Regions from separate parts of the Pseudarthrobacter sp. NPDC058329 genome, predicted to be linked through region 2. Evidence: riboswitches for the same ligand, from Rfam matches in the RefSeq annotation. Region 2 holds a riboswitch; each other region holds the start of a gene.

Region 1 (3,525 bases), 100 kb from region 2:
GAGGTCCAGCCCGGGAGCGGGGGCGAGGTGGACCAAAGGCTTACGGAGGCGGCCGAGGTAGAGTCCGCCGTCCTGCTCGGCGACCACCTCAAGTCCGAGGGCGCGCTGGTAGTAATCGGTCATGACCTTCATGTCGCCGACCTTGAGCATCACGGTGCCCATAGCGAGATCGGCGGGGAGAAGGTCCTGGCTGGTGGCTTCTGCAGTCATGTGGGAACTCCCGGTGCTGGGGCCCTTCGGGGTTGGGGGCCTATGACTAATAAAATTACTTGAAGCTTCAATTTATTCCAAGTGCAGCAAAGTCAGTCCCATGGCCGGCGTCAGCGGATGACGCTGCCTCCCAGCACTACGTGTGCCAGCCCGCTGATTGTTTCCGGCACCTTCCGCGGATCCTCCCGGCACAGCACAACGTCGGCGCGGGCCCCCTCCTGCAGGCATTCCACCCCCAACCACTTCCGGGCGGCCCAACTGGCGGCGTCAAGGGCGGCGGCAATCGGCAGGCCGGCCCTGTGGAGGGCAAGGATTTCATCCGCGATCCTGCCATGACGGATGACGCTGCCGGCATCGGTACCGGCGTAAATTGTCACCCCTGCTTCGTACGCCTCCAGCACCCGCTCTGCCCGGCGCTCCCACAAGGCGCGCATGTGTGCGGCGTACCGGGGAAACTTGTTCTCTGCCTGGACGGCGATGTCCGGGAACGTTGCGATGTTGATCAGGGTGGGCACAATGGGAACGCCTTGCTCCGCAAACCGCGGGAGGTGCCGTGGCAGGAGGCCGGTGGCGTGTTCGATGCAGTCGATGCCGGCGTCCAGCATCTGGTCCAGCGTGTCTTCGGCGAAGCAATGGGCGGTGATCCGGGCGCCTTCGTCGTGCACCGCCTGGACGGCGTCCCTGACGACGGCGGCAGGGAACGACGCCGCGAGGTCACCGGCGTCGCGGTCGATCCAGTCCCCCACGAGCTTGACCCAGCCGTCGCCGTCGCGTGCCTGCTTCCGGACGGCTTCCACCAAACCGTCCGGTTCCACTTCCTCAGCGAAGCCCCGGAGGTACCGGCGGGTCCTGGCGACATGCCTGCCGGCGCGGATCAGCACCGGGGCATTCCTGCTGTCCTGCAGGAAGCGGGTGTCCGCGGGGGAACCGGCGTCCCGCACCAGCAGTGTGCCCGCGTTCAGGTCGGTCCGGGCCTGTTCCTCCGCCGTAGCCGAGTCCACTGCGCCGCCGGGCCCCAGGCCGATATGGCAGTGGGCGTCAACGAACCCCGGCAGCACCCAGCCGTCCAGGATCGTGTCCGGTTCCCCGGCCGGCCGGTGGAACGTGAGCCTGCCGTCGACGGACCAGAGCCCGCGCTCCTCGCTGTCCGGCCCGGTCAGGACCGTCCCTGTGAACTGGATGATTTGTGCCATGGATTTTGCCTCTCTCCCGCCCGGACAGGCTAGCACCACCCGACGTGGCAGTGTCCCGCTGCGTCCTCCACGTCCGCCGGGGGTTGTGGTAGCTTCGTTGTGACCACACGGGTGCCCCTGCAGGGGCTGAGATCGGGCTGAGGCAGCCTGCGACCGTTGAACCTGTCCGGGTAATGCCGGCGAAGGAAGTGAAGTATTCCTTGAGTGCACCAAATGAACAGCTGAGCCCTGCCCAAATGCAGTCCGGCGCGGCAGACGGCCAGGACCAGCAACCTGTCACCCAGTCCCTGAAGTCACACTCGCTGGCTTTCATCGAGGACGCGCAGTCAGGCATCAGGGTGCCCGTCACCGAGATAGCCCTGGAGCCCTCGCTCAACGGTGAGGCCAACGGCCCCTTCCGTACCTATCGCACGGCCGGACCGGGCAGCGACCCCGTTCGTGGCCTCGCCCCTTTCCGGTCGGAATGGATAGCCGCCCGTGGGGATACGGAATCCTACGGCGGCCGTGGACGGAACCTGCTCGACGACGGCCGCTCCGCAGTCCGCCGCGGGGCTGCCAGCGCTGAGTGGAAGGGCGCACGGCCGACGCCCCGCCGCGCCGTCGAAGGCAAGACAGTGACTCAGATGCACTACGCCCGGCAGGGCGTCATCACACCGGAAATGCGGTTCGTGGCGTTGCGCGAAAACTGCGACGTGGAGCTGGTGCGGAGCGAACTGGCGGCAGGCCGGGCCATCATCCCCAACAACATCAACCACCCTGAATCCGAGCCAATGATCATCGGCAAGGCCTTCCTGGTGAAGATCAACGCCAACATCGGCAACTCGGCAGTCACCAGTTCCATCGCCGAAGAGGTGGACAAGCTGCAATGGGCCACCTCGTGGGGTGCCGACACTGTGATGGACCTTTCCACGGGCGATGACATCCACACCACCAGGGAATGGATCATCCGCAACTCGCCGGTTCCGATCGGCACCGTCCCCATCTACCAGGCCCTTGAAAAGGTCAACGGCGAAGCAAATGCGCTGACGTGGGAAATCTTCCGCGACACAGTCATGGAACAGTGCGAACAGGGCGTGGACTACATGACCATCCACGCCGGCGTCCTGCTCCGGTACGTTCCCCTGACCGCGAACCGGGTGACTGGCATCGTGTCCCGCGGCGGGTCGATCATGGCCGGCTGGTGCCTCGCGCATCATCGGGAAAATTTCCTTTACACACACTTCGATGAGCTCTGCGAAATCTTCGCCAGGTACGACGTCGCGTTTTCACTCGGCGACGGGCTGCGTCCGGGGGCAACGGCGGACGCCAACGATGCCGCGCAGTTCGCCGAGCTGGACACACTGGCCGAGCTGACGCAGCGTGCCTGGGAATACGACGTGCAGGTGATGGTGGAGGGCCCCGGCCACATTCCGTTCCACCTGGTCCGGGAAAACGTGGAACGCCAGCAGGAGCTGTGCAAGGGCGCGCCGTTCTACACGCTGGGGCCGCTCGTTACCGACGTGGCGCCGGGGTATGACCACATCACTTCGGCCATCGGCGCCACGGAGATCGCCCGCTACGGCACCGCGATGCTCTGCTACGTCACCCCCAAGGAACATCTCGGGCTGCCGAACAAGGACGACGTCAAAACCGGGGTGATTACGTACAAGATCGCCGCGCACGCGGCAGACCTCGCCAAGGGCCATCCGGGCGCGCACGAACGTGATGATGCATTATCCAAGGCGCGCTTCGAGTTCCGCTGGCGGGACCAATTCGCTTTGTCCCTGGATCCGGTGACGGCCGAGGCCTTCCACGACGAAACCCTCCCGGCGGAACCTGCCAAGACCGCGCATTTCTGCTCCATGTGCGGTCCCAAATTCTGTTCCATGAGGATCAGCCAGGATATCCGGGACGAGTACGGTTCAGCGGAATCGCAGGCGGCCCTGGCGGCGATGGCCTCCGGCATGAGGGGCAAGAGCCAGGAATTCCTGGCCGCCGGCGGCAAGGTCTACCTTCCGGAACCGCGCGTCGCCACGGGCTGAGGCGCTAAGAGGCCCGTGCTGACTGGACCCGGCTGACGTCACTGAGGAAGGAGCGGATGATCCGGTCCCCTTCGCGGGAGTCGTGGGGCCGGTGCCCTCCC
Region 2 (3,525 bases):
CGAAGATCTAGAATACGCTAATTTTGTCTTCGGCCGCAAATGAGGCTGGTTCCGGCGGGTTCACTGTGATAGGTACCACAGCTCAACTCCGGCGTCCGCACCGTGCCCCACCATAGTACCGGTTGCGCCGCCTTTGCATGGTCAGGAGTGGATGCGCGGCGCGTCGAAGAAGTCCACTTCGAGGCGGCAGGACTGCTTGAACGCCGTCAACATGGCGGCCCGGTCCGCGGCGGAAGCCTTGCGGCCCGCTTCATCCACTATGGCAATAGCCCTGCGGGTGGCGGCTGCGAATTCTTCGTCTGCATAGGTGCGCAGCCAGTCCGCGTAAGGGTGTGTTGAGGGCTCACCGGCGGCAACGAACTGGGCGTGGAGCGTGGCCCCCACCTCCGCGTAGAGCCAGAAGCAGGGCAGCACGGCCGCCGCCAGGACCGCGTAACTGCCCGACGCCGATGCCGCCGTCAGGTGGTCCACGTAGGACTTGGTCACGGGGCCCAGCCGGGGCTGGACCGTCCGCGTGCTCAGCCAGGAACGGTGGAGTTCTGACTCGACCTCCAGGCACTGCCCGGCAGAAGCAGCCCAGAAGAGCTGCTCGGCCTCGGTAGGCGCCAGCGCACTCGCCCTGGCCAGAACCCGGGAATAGCCGTTGAGGTAGATGGCGTCCTGGGCGAGGTAGTACCCGAATTCCTGCTCCTGGAGGCTGCCCGAGGCCAGGTTGCGGATGAAGTCCAGGGCATAGATGTCGTCCAGGTCCGGCTGCGCCTCAGCCCACAGTTGTGCGGCGAAGCTGCCTTCGGAGGGCAGCGGCTGCAGGTGGTGGAAGTGGTGCACCGGTCCGTTGCCGGTTCCCACCTCCAGTTTTTCGGATGCCTCCAGGGCCCCGGCCAGCCAGGGTTTGACTTCCCGGAGTGACGCCTCCCAGTCCCCCAGCCGCGCGTGGGCGGTTGCCATGGCAGAGGACAGTGAACAGCCGGTGCCGTGGCTGTTCCGCGTTGCCAGCCGGTCCCCCGACACCACCACCACTTCGCCGGTCAGCAGGCCAGCGGTGTTAACGAGCGCATCGGGGCACTCGTTGCCAGCCAGGTGGCCGCCCTTGACCAGCACTGTTGTACCGGTCGCAGTGGCAAGGGCGCGGCCTTGTGCCAGCGCACCGTCCCAGCTGTCCTGCAGTTCCCCGCCAACCAGCATGGCGAGCTCCGCCAGGTTCGGGGTGATGAGGTGTGCCAGCGGCAGGAGCCCGCGCAGTGCCGCTTCCGCGGACTCCTGCAGGAGCCGGTCCCCGCTGGTGGCAACCATCACCGGGTCCAGGACCACGACGGCGGGACGCACCTTCCGGAGCCACGCACCCACCGCCTCGATGACCTCGGCGTTGCCCAGCATCCCGATTTTGACGGCGTCGATGCCGATGTCGTCACTGATGGCATCCAGCTGTTCACCCAGGAACGCTGCGGGGGGCACGTGCACGGACCTGACGCCGCGCGTGTTCTGGGCGGTCAGGGCAGTGACGGCAGCCATTCCGTAGCCCCCAAGGGCGGCGATGCTTTTCAGGTCGGCCTGGATGCCGGCGCCGCCGGAAGGATCGGAACCGGCAATGGAAAGGACCCGCGGTATGGGCCGGCCTGGCGTTGTTGGTGCCGTAGTGAAGGTTGCCGTGGTGGCAGTGGGCATTACAAGAGTCGTAGACAAAGAGACATCCCTTCGCCGGTGCTAGCCGGACAGGTTCAACGGGTGTGAATCTCAGCCGGCCCTCTGCGCGGCACCCCGTGTCGGTTCCCCAGCCTAGCTTTTTTCCCAGGCGGGGACCGAAGGTGACACTTTGCGACCAGCCACCCTGCCTTTGGGTTGCCCTGCCCGGTTGGGGGCCCGCACGGCCCTTGGATCCCGTGGCGTTAACGCGCGATGCCCGGCCAGCCACTGCTGTGGCTGGCCGGGCATCCGTACTTGCGGCCCCTAGAGTTCCGAGGCCGGAACCCCGACGCCGAGGATGATGGGCGCCTCTGCCGGCTTAGCGGCCGGTTTTGCAGCGCCCGCCTCTCCCGCGGCGCCTGCCGGCTCCGGGGCCTTGGCCTCGTGGGTATGCCCTGTGCTGGCTGCCGCCACACTCTCGTGGTGCTGCACGGTGGTTTCGTTGGCAGCTCCCTGGGCGCGGCTGGCACTGCGGTGGCGCCGCGGCCGGCGCTGCCGGGATTGCTCCAGTGTGTGGTCGGTGTAGTCCTTTTCCGGTGCTGCAGCAGCGGCCGCAACGGCAGGCACCTGCGCGGGCTGCACCGCTTCCACGGGCTCTGCAGGATTCTGCTCCGGTTCTGCCTGCTCCAGCCGGATTTCAGCGGGCGCCGGCTGGCCGAGGTGGGCGAAGGCTTCAGCGAGCCGGTCCAGGGTCAGGGCCGGCTTCTGCTGCTGCTCTTCTGCATGCTCAACGAACGGCAACACCACCTTCTCCCCACCGAAGGTGAGTACGGCAGCCGGGCGCGCCTCGTCGTCGCGTTTTACAGCCTCCGCTGCAGGGGCCGCCTGGTCAGCGGCCGCCTGCCTGGCTGCCGCCACTTCGTCGTCGTGCAGGTGCGCTGCGTGCGCGGCGGCGGCGATGTTGGCAAGGGCCAGCCGGGTGGCCTCAGCCTTGGCGTGCCTCTCAGCGTCCGAGGGGTCGGGCTGGACGGTGTGGACGTGGACGGCAGCCGCCGGGGCAACCTCAGGCTGCTGGCCCCCGCGGCCGCGCCGGCGCTTGCGGTCCGGGCGGGCGCCGGGCTGGCTGCTGTCGATGCGCTGGGCGTCGGCGCGGTGGCCTTCGCTGCGGGCTTCGGGCCGGCTGTCGGACCGCTGGACGTGGTGCTCGGCGGCTACGATGTTGGCCCGCCGGTGCTCCACGGGGTCGTCGTGGGTGACAACGCCGCGGCCGGCGCACGTTTCACACTGCTCGCCGAATACTTCCAGGAGCCCGGTGCCCATCCGCTTACGCGTCATCTGGACCAGGCCGAGTGACGTCACTTCGGCCACCTGGTGCTTAGTGCGGTCACGGCCCAGGCATTCCACCATGCGGCGGAGAACGAGGTCGCGGTTGGATTCGAGGACCATGTCGATGAAGTCGATGACGATGATGCCGCCGATGTCCCGGAGACGGAGCTGGCGGACCACTTCCTCCGCAGCCTCGAGGTTGTTCTTGGTCACGGTCTCTTCGAGGTTGCCGCCGCTGCCGGTGAACTTGCCGGTGTTGACGTCCACCACGGTCATGGCTTCGGTGCGGTCGATCACCAGCGAACCGCCGGACGGCAGGAAGACCTTCCGCTCCAGGGCCTTGTGGATCTGCTCGTCGATGCGCCAGGCAGCGAAGATGTCCTGGTCCTTGGTCCACTTCTCAAGGCGGCCCACCAGGTCCGGCGCCACGTAGGTGACGTAGGCCTCGATGGTGTCCCAGGCTTCCTCACCGGAGACGATCAGCTTGGAGAAGTCCTCGTTGAAGACGTCGCGGACCACCTTGATGGTGAGGTCCGGTTCGCCGTAGAGCAGCTCAGGGGCGAGGATCTTGGTGGA
Region 3 (3,525 bases), on a different contig from region 2:
TGAAGCTCGTAGAGGCAGAAAAGTGCCAGCTGGACGTCGTCGTCCCCAATGATGTCGGTAGTTGCACCCAGGTGCGGCGCAACATGCCGGCGCAATTCCTCGACGCCCGCGGCGGCGTCGTCTGTCCCGGCTGTAACTGCCAGGGCACTGAACAGGGCGGTGCTGATGGGACCTCTGGGTTCCGGGATCTTCATGATGCTCCTTCGGGCGGCTGCGGCGCTGCCGGTGCTGCACCGTCGACGGTGGCGGCTTTGGTTAAGGCTAGGCGTTCAGGTCGCGTTCGCGGCTGCGGCGTGAGGTGGTCCGCGGGGACAGCAGGATGGCGAGAATGATCATGGCCAGGCCCAGGGCAAGGTGCAGCCAGTTGTCAGCGCCGTTAAGGGGGACAAAGTTGGCCGGGGTCTCATCGCCCACCAGGAGGCCGTACAGCCAGAGAACCAGGTAGATGACTCCCCCGTAGATGAGGTAGCTCCTTGCCTGTTGGTGTGTCCTCGCAAGCAGCGTGCCAGCCACCCCGAAGGCCAGGTGCACCACGTTGTGCAGGACTGAAACTTGGAAAACGCCCATGAGCAAGGATCTCGAGCCGTGCCCGGCCATACCCATTGCTCCGTAATTGCTGGTGATTCCGGGGATGAACCCTACGACACCCACCAGCAGGAAGACGCCGCCCGTTGCGAGGGCCGCCGTTTGCAGGCCTGTCCTCGCTCCGGTGGCGCGGGTGCTGACTGTCATGACCTGTCTCCTCAAAAGCCTGGAGACAACATAGTAAGCATGATTACTAATTTAAGCTAAGTGCGTCCATTTTGCTGTTGGACCCGTCTTCCCGGCCGCTGGCTGCAGCTCCCGCAGCCGCTGGTGGCCCCTCAACCCTCCGAGGTGCTCCACACGTAGGGGTTTGAATGGTGCCCGCCGTGGCGGCCATGCTCGTACCCCTGTTGCCAGGCCCTCCCGACGGCGGACACCAGTTCCGCCAGCAGGGGATAGTAGGGGTGGTCCGGGCCGATGTAGATCATTTCCTCCGCGGCCTTGTCCACCGCCGCCCGCACCTGGTTGTCGGCTGCATTACCGAGCATGGCGCCCCTCCTTTGAAACTTCCGCCACCTGCTTTGAATGTACTCCGGGCGTTCCAGGGGGTCCATTACGGTGGTTGACCCAGGCGTTACTCCGACTTCATGGACCTGCGGATTTCGCGCAGGGCCTGGACCACAAGGTCATGGTCCTGCACCTGGGGAAGCCCCGAAACCGTCACTGTAGCGACTGCGCCCACCCCGGCAACGTACACGGGAAAGGAGCCGCCGTGAGCGGCATACCGCGACTGATCGAACCAGGCGTGGTCTTCAATCCGTCCACCGCGGACCCGGGCGCGCAGCCCCACCAGCAAGGAGGGCACCTCGTAACGGGCCGCGGTCCGCTGCTTGGCACGGATCCAGTGCTCGTTGTCCGGGGTGGCACCGGCCAGGGCAACGTGGAACAGGACCTGCTCTCCCTTGGTGATGTCTATCGCGATGGGAAACTGGCCCTCCTTACCGAACTCCACGAGCAGCAGACCCAGGTTCAGTGCATCGTCCATGGAGAAGCCGGGCAATTGGAGCTCCCGGATTTCGCCCTCAATCCGGGCAATCAGTGCTTGGAGTGATCCTTCCGGCTGGATGTCATCGGAATCCGGATCGAACTCGGTCACATGCGGGGAATTGGCAGTCATGGCCCACAATCTACCCCTCCTCCGGTGTAAACTGGACCCCGCCCACCAGGGCGATTATTTACCCACAGAAACTATTAACGACAGGGGAGCGCCGCCGTCGGGCATCACTGGCCAAGCCAGGATCCGCAGGTGGGCGCTGAGAGTGCGGACAGCCGCAGACCCTCGAACCTGATCCGGTTAGTACCGGCGCAAGGGAGTCGAGTTCTCGAAGCACCGCAGCGGCGTGCCGTTGCCGTGCTTTCCCCTCCTGTTCCTCAGGAGGAATTGCATGGCAACTACAGCAATCAAGAAGACCACCAGCAGGTCCTGGCGCGTCGTGGACATCGTGGTGGCAGCATTGATCGCCATCGCCGGCGGCGTCATCTTCTGGGCCTGGTCCCAGGGGGCGGCCGCAGTCTCGGCGCCCATGAACGCCCTCTACCCGCCGCTCACCGGATTGCTGGCCGGCGGCTGGATGATCCCGGCCGTGCTGGGCATGCTCATCATCCGCAAGCCGGGCGCAGCGCTGTTCTGCGAGACCGTTGCGGCCACCGGCGAACTGCTGATGGGTTCGCAGTACGGCGCGTCCGTTCTGTTCTCCGGGTTTGTCCAGGGCCTCGGCGCCGAGATCATCTTCGCCATCTTCGTGTACCGGAAGTTCAACCTGCCGGTATCCCTGCTCGCCGGCGCCGCTGCCGGGCTTTTCTGCGGCCTCAATGACTCCTTCGCGCCCTGGGGCTGGAACATCGCCTACTCCGGCGGGGACAAGCTGGCGTACATCATCTTTACCGCCGTTTCGGGTGCCGTGATCGCCGGAGCACTGTCCTGGATCGCCACGCGCGCGCTGGCGAAGACAGGAGTCCTGGGCTCCTTTGCGTCGCGCAAGGCAGCAACGGAGCCCGTCTTCTCCTGATGACTGCTCCTTCCGTGCACGGCGCCTCGGTGGCGGCGCGGCCGGCTGCAGTCGCCGCCCGCGGCTGGGGCTGGCGGCACGGCGGCCGGTCCAAGCCGGCTGTCCGTGCCCTTGACCTCGACATCCAGCCGGGCGAGCGCGTGCTTCTTCTTGGCCCGTCCGGAGCGGGCAAGTCCACGCTCCTGCATGCGTTGGCAGGGGTGCTGGGCGATGCGAACGACGACGACGGCGAGGCGGGCGATTCCGACGAGTCGGGTTCGCTGCTGATTGACGGCGCCTCCCCCCGCGGGCAGCGCGGCCGGGCGGGACTGATGCAGCAGGACCCGGAGACCCAGGTGGTCCTCTCGCGGGTCGGCGACGACGTCGCCTTCGGTGCCGAGAATCTGGCCGTGCCCCGCGACGACATCTGGACCCGCGTGCACGAGGCGCTGGACGACGTCGGGCTCTCCCACCTGCCGCTGGACCACCCGACGTCGGAGCTGTCCGGTGGCCAGAAACAGCGGCTGGCGCTCGCGGGCATCCTTGCCATGCGGCCCGGGCTGATTCTCCTGGATGAGCCCACGGCCAACCTGGACCCCGCCGGGGTGGTGGAGGTGCGCGACGCCGTTGGCCGTTGCCTCGACAAGACCGGGGCAACCCTGGTGGTGGTGGAACACCGCGTGGCCGTGTGGAAGGACCTGGTGGACCGCATTGTGGTGCTGCAGCCGGGATCTTCTGCCGATCCGGCCGTGCTCCTGGACGGGCCGCCGGATCAGGTGCTCAGCGAAGCCCGGAGCATGCTCATCGAAGCCGGGGTCTGGGTGCCCGGCTACGTCCCCGCTACCCGTGACCGCGCGTCCGATCCGGGCCCCGGTGCCGGGGACCTGCTGCTTGCCGCCGAGCAACTGGCCGTATCGCGGCAACGTGCCCGCCGCAAGGGCTTCCGGAAGCT
Region 4 (3,525 bases), 420 kb from region 2:
CTCGCCTGGGAACTGGCGTCCGCGGCCGCCGGGGGCGGGCTACAGGAACTCGACCCGGCCCTCCATGGCCGACGATGCCAGTGCATGTTCGCGGCGCGGTATCCTGCCGGCCGCTTTTGCCAGCCTACCGGCGATCACCGCGTGTTTGAAGGCCTCCCCCATCAGGGCAGGATTCTGGGCGCGCGTTACCGCTGTGGCCAGCAGCACGGCGTCGCAGCCCAGTTCCATGGCCAACGCAGCGTCGGAGGCAGTGCCGATGCCGGCGTCCAGGACCACCGGCACTGAGGCGCGGGACACAATCAGTTCAATGTTGTGCGGGTTCAGGATGCCCAGTCCGGTACCGATCGGCGCCCCGAGCGGCATCACTGCGGTGGCCCCGAGGTTCTCGAGCCGCAGCGCCAGGACAGGGTCATCGTTGGTGTACGCAAAAACCTTGAAACCCCGGTTGACGAGTTGTTCCGTGGCGTCCACCAGTTCGACGGCGTCCGGCAGCAGGGTGTGCTCGTCAGCAATGACTTCCAGCTTCACCCAGTCGGTCTCCAGCGCCTCACGCGCGAGTTCTGCGGTCAGCACGGCGTCCCGCGCGGTGAAGCAGCCTGCCGTGTTGGGCAGCACGCGGATGCCGTGGTCCACCAGCAGCTGGAAGAGCGAGCCCGTCTCCGCGTTGGAATACCGCCGCATTGCCACCGTGGTCAGTCCCGTCCCGGAGGCGAGGAGGGCCGCGCCCAGGCCGTCCAGGCTGGGCGCGCCGCCAGTGCCCATAATGAGCCGCGAGGCAAGTGCGACGCCGTCAATCACCAGCGGGTCGTCGTGGCCTGCCAGGTTTGGGGTGGTGATGGTTTCGGTCATGGTGTCAGCCTCCCTGTACTGCCGTAACGAGCTCAACGTCGTCGCCGTCCGCGAGCGCGGTGGCAAACCACTGGCTTCGCGGCACCACCTGGGAATTGTGCGCCACGGCAACGCCAAGCTTCCGGCCGTCGCTGGCCTGGCCGCTGGCCGCGAGCGGGCGCCCGGTGACCTGGCTGACGAGCACTGTGATGGAGGCCCCCTCGGGCACAAGGTGCGGGGTTCCGTTCAAGGTGATGTTCATGCTGTTTCCTTCGTGGGCGGTGTGTGGCTAAGGCGGGCAGTGGTCAGGCGGGCACCCGGACTGGTTGAAAAGCGGTCCGGGTTGAACGCGGCCCAGCGGGCGTCCATTTGCCCGTCCAGGAGTTCCCGGCAGACGGCGGCGGCGGCAGGCGCCAGCAGGACTCCGTGGCGAAAGAACCCGCTGGCGATGATGAGCCCGGCTATGTATCCGGAGTCCCGGGCGCCCTTCCCGCCAGCGGCGGGAACCCGCCCGAGCAGCGGCGCGTTGTCCGGAGTTCCGGGCCGGGCTCGGGCAGTGGCCTCCAGCAGTTCGAGTTCGGCCACGGCGGGAACCAGCACCTGCGCGTCGCGGAGGAGCTGGTACACGCCCCCGGCAGACACGGCATCCGTGGCCGACGGCGCGTCCTCACGCTGGGTTGCCCCGATCACCACAGTGCCGTCCCGGCGCGGCACGATATACACCGGTACGCCGCGCACCAGCCCGCGGACGGTGGACGTGACCAGCGGCTGCAGATGCCGGGGCACGGCGAGCCGCAGGATGTCCCCGTAAACGGGCCGCAACGGCAGGCGCAAATCAGCGGGCAATGCTTCCAGCGCTCCTGCGTGGAGCCCGTTCGCCACTACAGTTTCGGCGGCCAGCACCGTTCCGCCGCCCGCGAGGCGAACTCCGGCCACCGCTCCGTCCTGCCAAACCAGCCCGGCTGCCCTGGCCAGGACCGCATAGCCGTCGACGGCGCCGGCTGCTGCAGTGCCCTGCCCTCCGGCTCCGTTATTGTTCCCGCCTTTGTCCGCCGCGCCGTCGCCGGCCAATGCGGTCTGCAGGCAGGCGACCAGCAGCCTCGGGTCCACCTGGTGGTCGGCCGGTGTGTCCAGCGCGCACGCGATCCCCGGGCTGAGCAGGGGCTCGCGTTTTCGTGCGTCGCGGACCGTGAGCGGCTCAACGGCCAGGCCGTTTGCCTGCTGGACGGCGCGCAGGTCCATCAGTGCCCGGCGGTCGGCGGCGTCGGCACCCACGGCGAGGGTCGGCGTCGTGATGTATCCCGGGTCTGCCCCTGACGCTGCCGTGAGTCCGGCGGCGAAGGCCGGCCAGCGGGCGGAGGCGTCCAGCATGAAGTCCAGGAGATCCTGCTCCTGGTAATGCAGCTCGCTCACCGGAGCCAACATCCCGGCGGCAGCCCAGCTGGCGCCGGAGCCCGGGGCGTCGTCGATGACCACCACGGTGCGGCCGGAGCGCTTCGCCTCCCAGGCGATGCTGTGGCCGATAACTCCGCCGCCGATGACTGCCACGTCGGCCTCGATGATGCTGTCCGCACGCCTGCGCGGGCTGCCCGGAGGGCTGTCCCATGATGCACTCATGTGTCTCCTTCCCTACGCCGGCATTAACCGGATCAGGTCAAGCGGTCGGCTCTGACGCCCTCTCAGCCCGGCGCTTTGTGACAGCTGCCGCGGGCTCCCGCAGTACGAGGCAAGTGTAGAGGAACTAGGCTTTTCCCCATGAATGTGTCCAGAACCCCTGCCGCCGGCACCGAAGTCCTCAGCAGCGCCAAGGTCAGCAACGGCCTCAGCGCCGCCCGCCTTTACCTTTGCACCGATGCCCGCAAGGACCGCGGCGGCTTCGCGGAGTTCGTTGATGCGGCGTTCGCCGGCGGGGTGGACATCATCCAGCTTCGGGATAAGACCATCGAGGCAGCCGAAGAGCTGGAACTCCTGGCGGTCCTCAAGGAGGCGGCAGAGCGGCACGGCCGGCTGTGGGCCGTCAACGACCGGGCGGACATCGCCGTCCTGTCCGGCGCGCCGGTCTTCCACATCGGCCAAAAGGACCTGCCCCTGGACGCTGCGCGCACGCTGCTCAACGGCAACGCGGCCATCGGCCTGTCCAGCCATGCACCGGAACAGGTGGACTCCGCCCTGGCTGCGGCGGCCGGCCCCGCCGGGCTGGACTACTTCTGCGTGGGCCCGGTGTGGGCCACACCCACCAAGCCCGGGCGGGCGGCCGTGGGACTTGACCTGGTGAGGTACGCCGCCGAAGCTGCGCGGCAGGAAGGACCGTCCGACGACGGCGTTCCCTGGTTCGCAATCGGCGGCATCGACCACCGCAACGTGGAACAAGTGGTGGACGCAGGCGCACGCAGGATTGTGGTGGTCCGCGCCATTACGGAGGCCAGCGATCCCGCAGCCGCCGCAGCCTCGCTGCTCGCTGCCCTGGACGCACCCAACTCCTGACGTTGCACCTCCGGGGGGCTGGACGGCGGGCTGTGGCGCCCAGGGCCTGGCAGGACGGCACTCCGGGCCGATGCCTGCACTATGGCGGGAATTCGGGCTAGGCTGATTTTCGTGTCACACCATCGGCTGGCTCCCAACGTCCATGAGCACAACAACGCGCTCGAGGCTGCCCTGGGTGCCCTGCGGACCGAGCTTGAGCTGCCCGGCGCCTAC

Evidence for each region. Region 2 has a riboswitch for thiamine pyrophosphate ahead of thiD (bifunctional hydroxymethylpyrimidine kinase/phosphomethylpyrimidine kinase). Riboswitches for the same ligand answer to the same signal wherever they lie in the genome.
Region 1: linked by a shared signal. The riboswitch ahead of thiC (phosphomethylpyrimidine synthase ThiC) and the one ahead of thiD (bifunctional hydroxymethylpyrimidine kinase/phosphomethylpyrimidine kinase) in region 2 are both predicted to bind thiamine pyrophosphate.
Region 3: linked by a shared signal. The riboswitch ahead of ACFVYC_RS05790 (ECF transporter S component) and the one ahead of thiD (bifunctional hydroxymethylpyrimidine kinase/phosphomethylpyrimidine kinase) in region 2 are both predicted to bind thiamine pyrophosphate.
Region 4: linked by a shared signal. The riboswitch ahead of ACFVYC_RS01465 (FAD-dependent oxidoreductase) and the one ahead of thiD (bifunctional hydroxymethylpyrimidine kinase/phosphomethylpyrimidine kinase) in region 2 are both predicted to bind thiamine pyrophosphate.

The regions. Positions count from the first base shown of each region.
Region 1 covers NZ_JBHVZR010000001.1:616,137-619,661, reverse strand. The annotation lists gene ACFVYC_RS02890 (VOC family protein) at 1-210, opposite strand, end outside; gene ACFVYC_RS02885 (amidohydrolase family protein) at 321-1,403, opposite strand; TPP riboswitch at 1,501-1,608, shown strand; gene thiC (phosphomethylpyrimidine synthase ThiC) at 1,640-3,424, shown strand; gene ACFVYC_RS02875 (alpha/beta fold hydrolase) at 3,429-3,525, opposite strand, start outside.
Region 2 covers NZ_JBHVZR010000001.1:716,938-720,462, reverse strand. The annotation lists gene thiD (bifunctional hydroxymethylpyrimidine kinase/phosphomethylpyrimidine kinase) at 142-1,665, opposite strand; TPP riboswitch at 1,674-1,771, opposite strand; gene ACFVYC_RS03405 (Rne/Rng family ribonuclease) at 1,948-3,525, opposite strand, start outside.
Region 3 covers NZ_JBHVZR010000002.1:284,126-287,650, reverse strand. The annotation lists gene ACFVYC_RS05810 (iron-containing redox enzyme family protein) at 1-194, opposite strand, end outside; gene ACFVYC_RS05805 (DUF4383 domain-containing protein) at 262-732, opposite strand; gene ACFVYC_RS05800 (hypothetical protein) at 864-1,073, opposite strand; gene ACFVYC_RS05795 (heme-degrading domain-containing protein) at 1,160-1,702, opposite strand; TPP riboswitch at 1,775-1,915, shown strand; gene ACFVYC_RS05790 (ECF transporter S component) at 1,971-2,594, shown strand; gene ACFVYC_RS05785 (ABC transporter ATP-binding protein) at 2,594-3,525, shown strand, end outside.
Region 4 covers NZ_JBHVZR010000001.1:294,218-297,742, reverse strand. The annotation lists gene ACFVYC_RS01475 (thiazole synthase) at 40-849, opposite strand; gene thiS (sulfur carrier protein ThiS) at 854-1,090, opposite strand; gene ACFVYC_RS01465 (FAD-dependent oxidoreductase) at 1,087-2,445, opposite strand; TPP riboswitch at 2,438-2,556, opposite strand; gene thiE (thiamine phosphate synthase) at 2,584-3,312, shown strand; gene ACFVYC_RS01455 (RNB domain-containing ribonuclease) at 3,424-3,525, shown strand, end outside.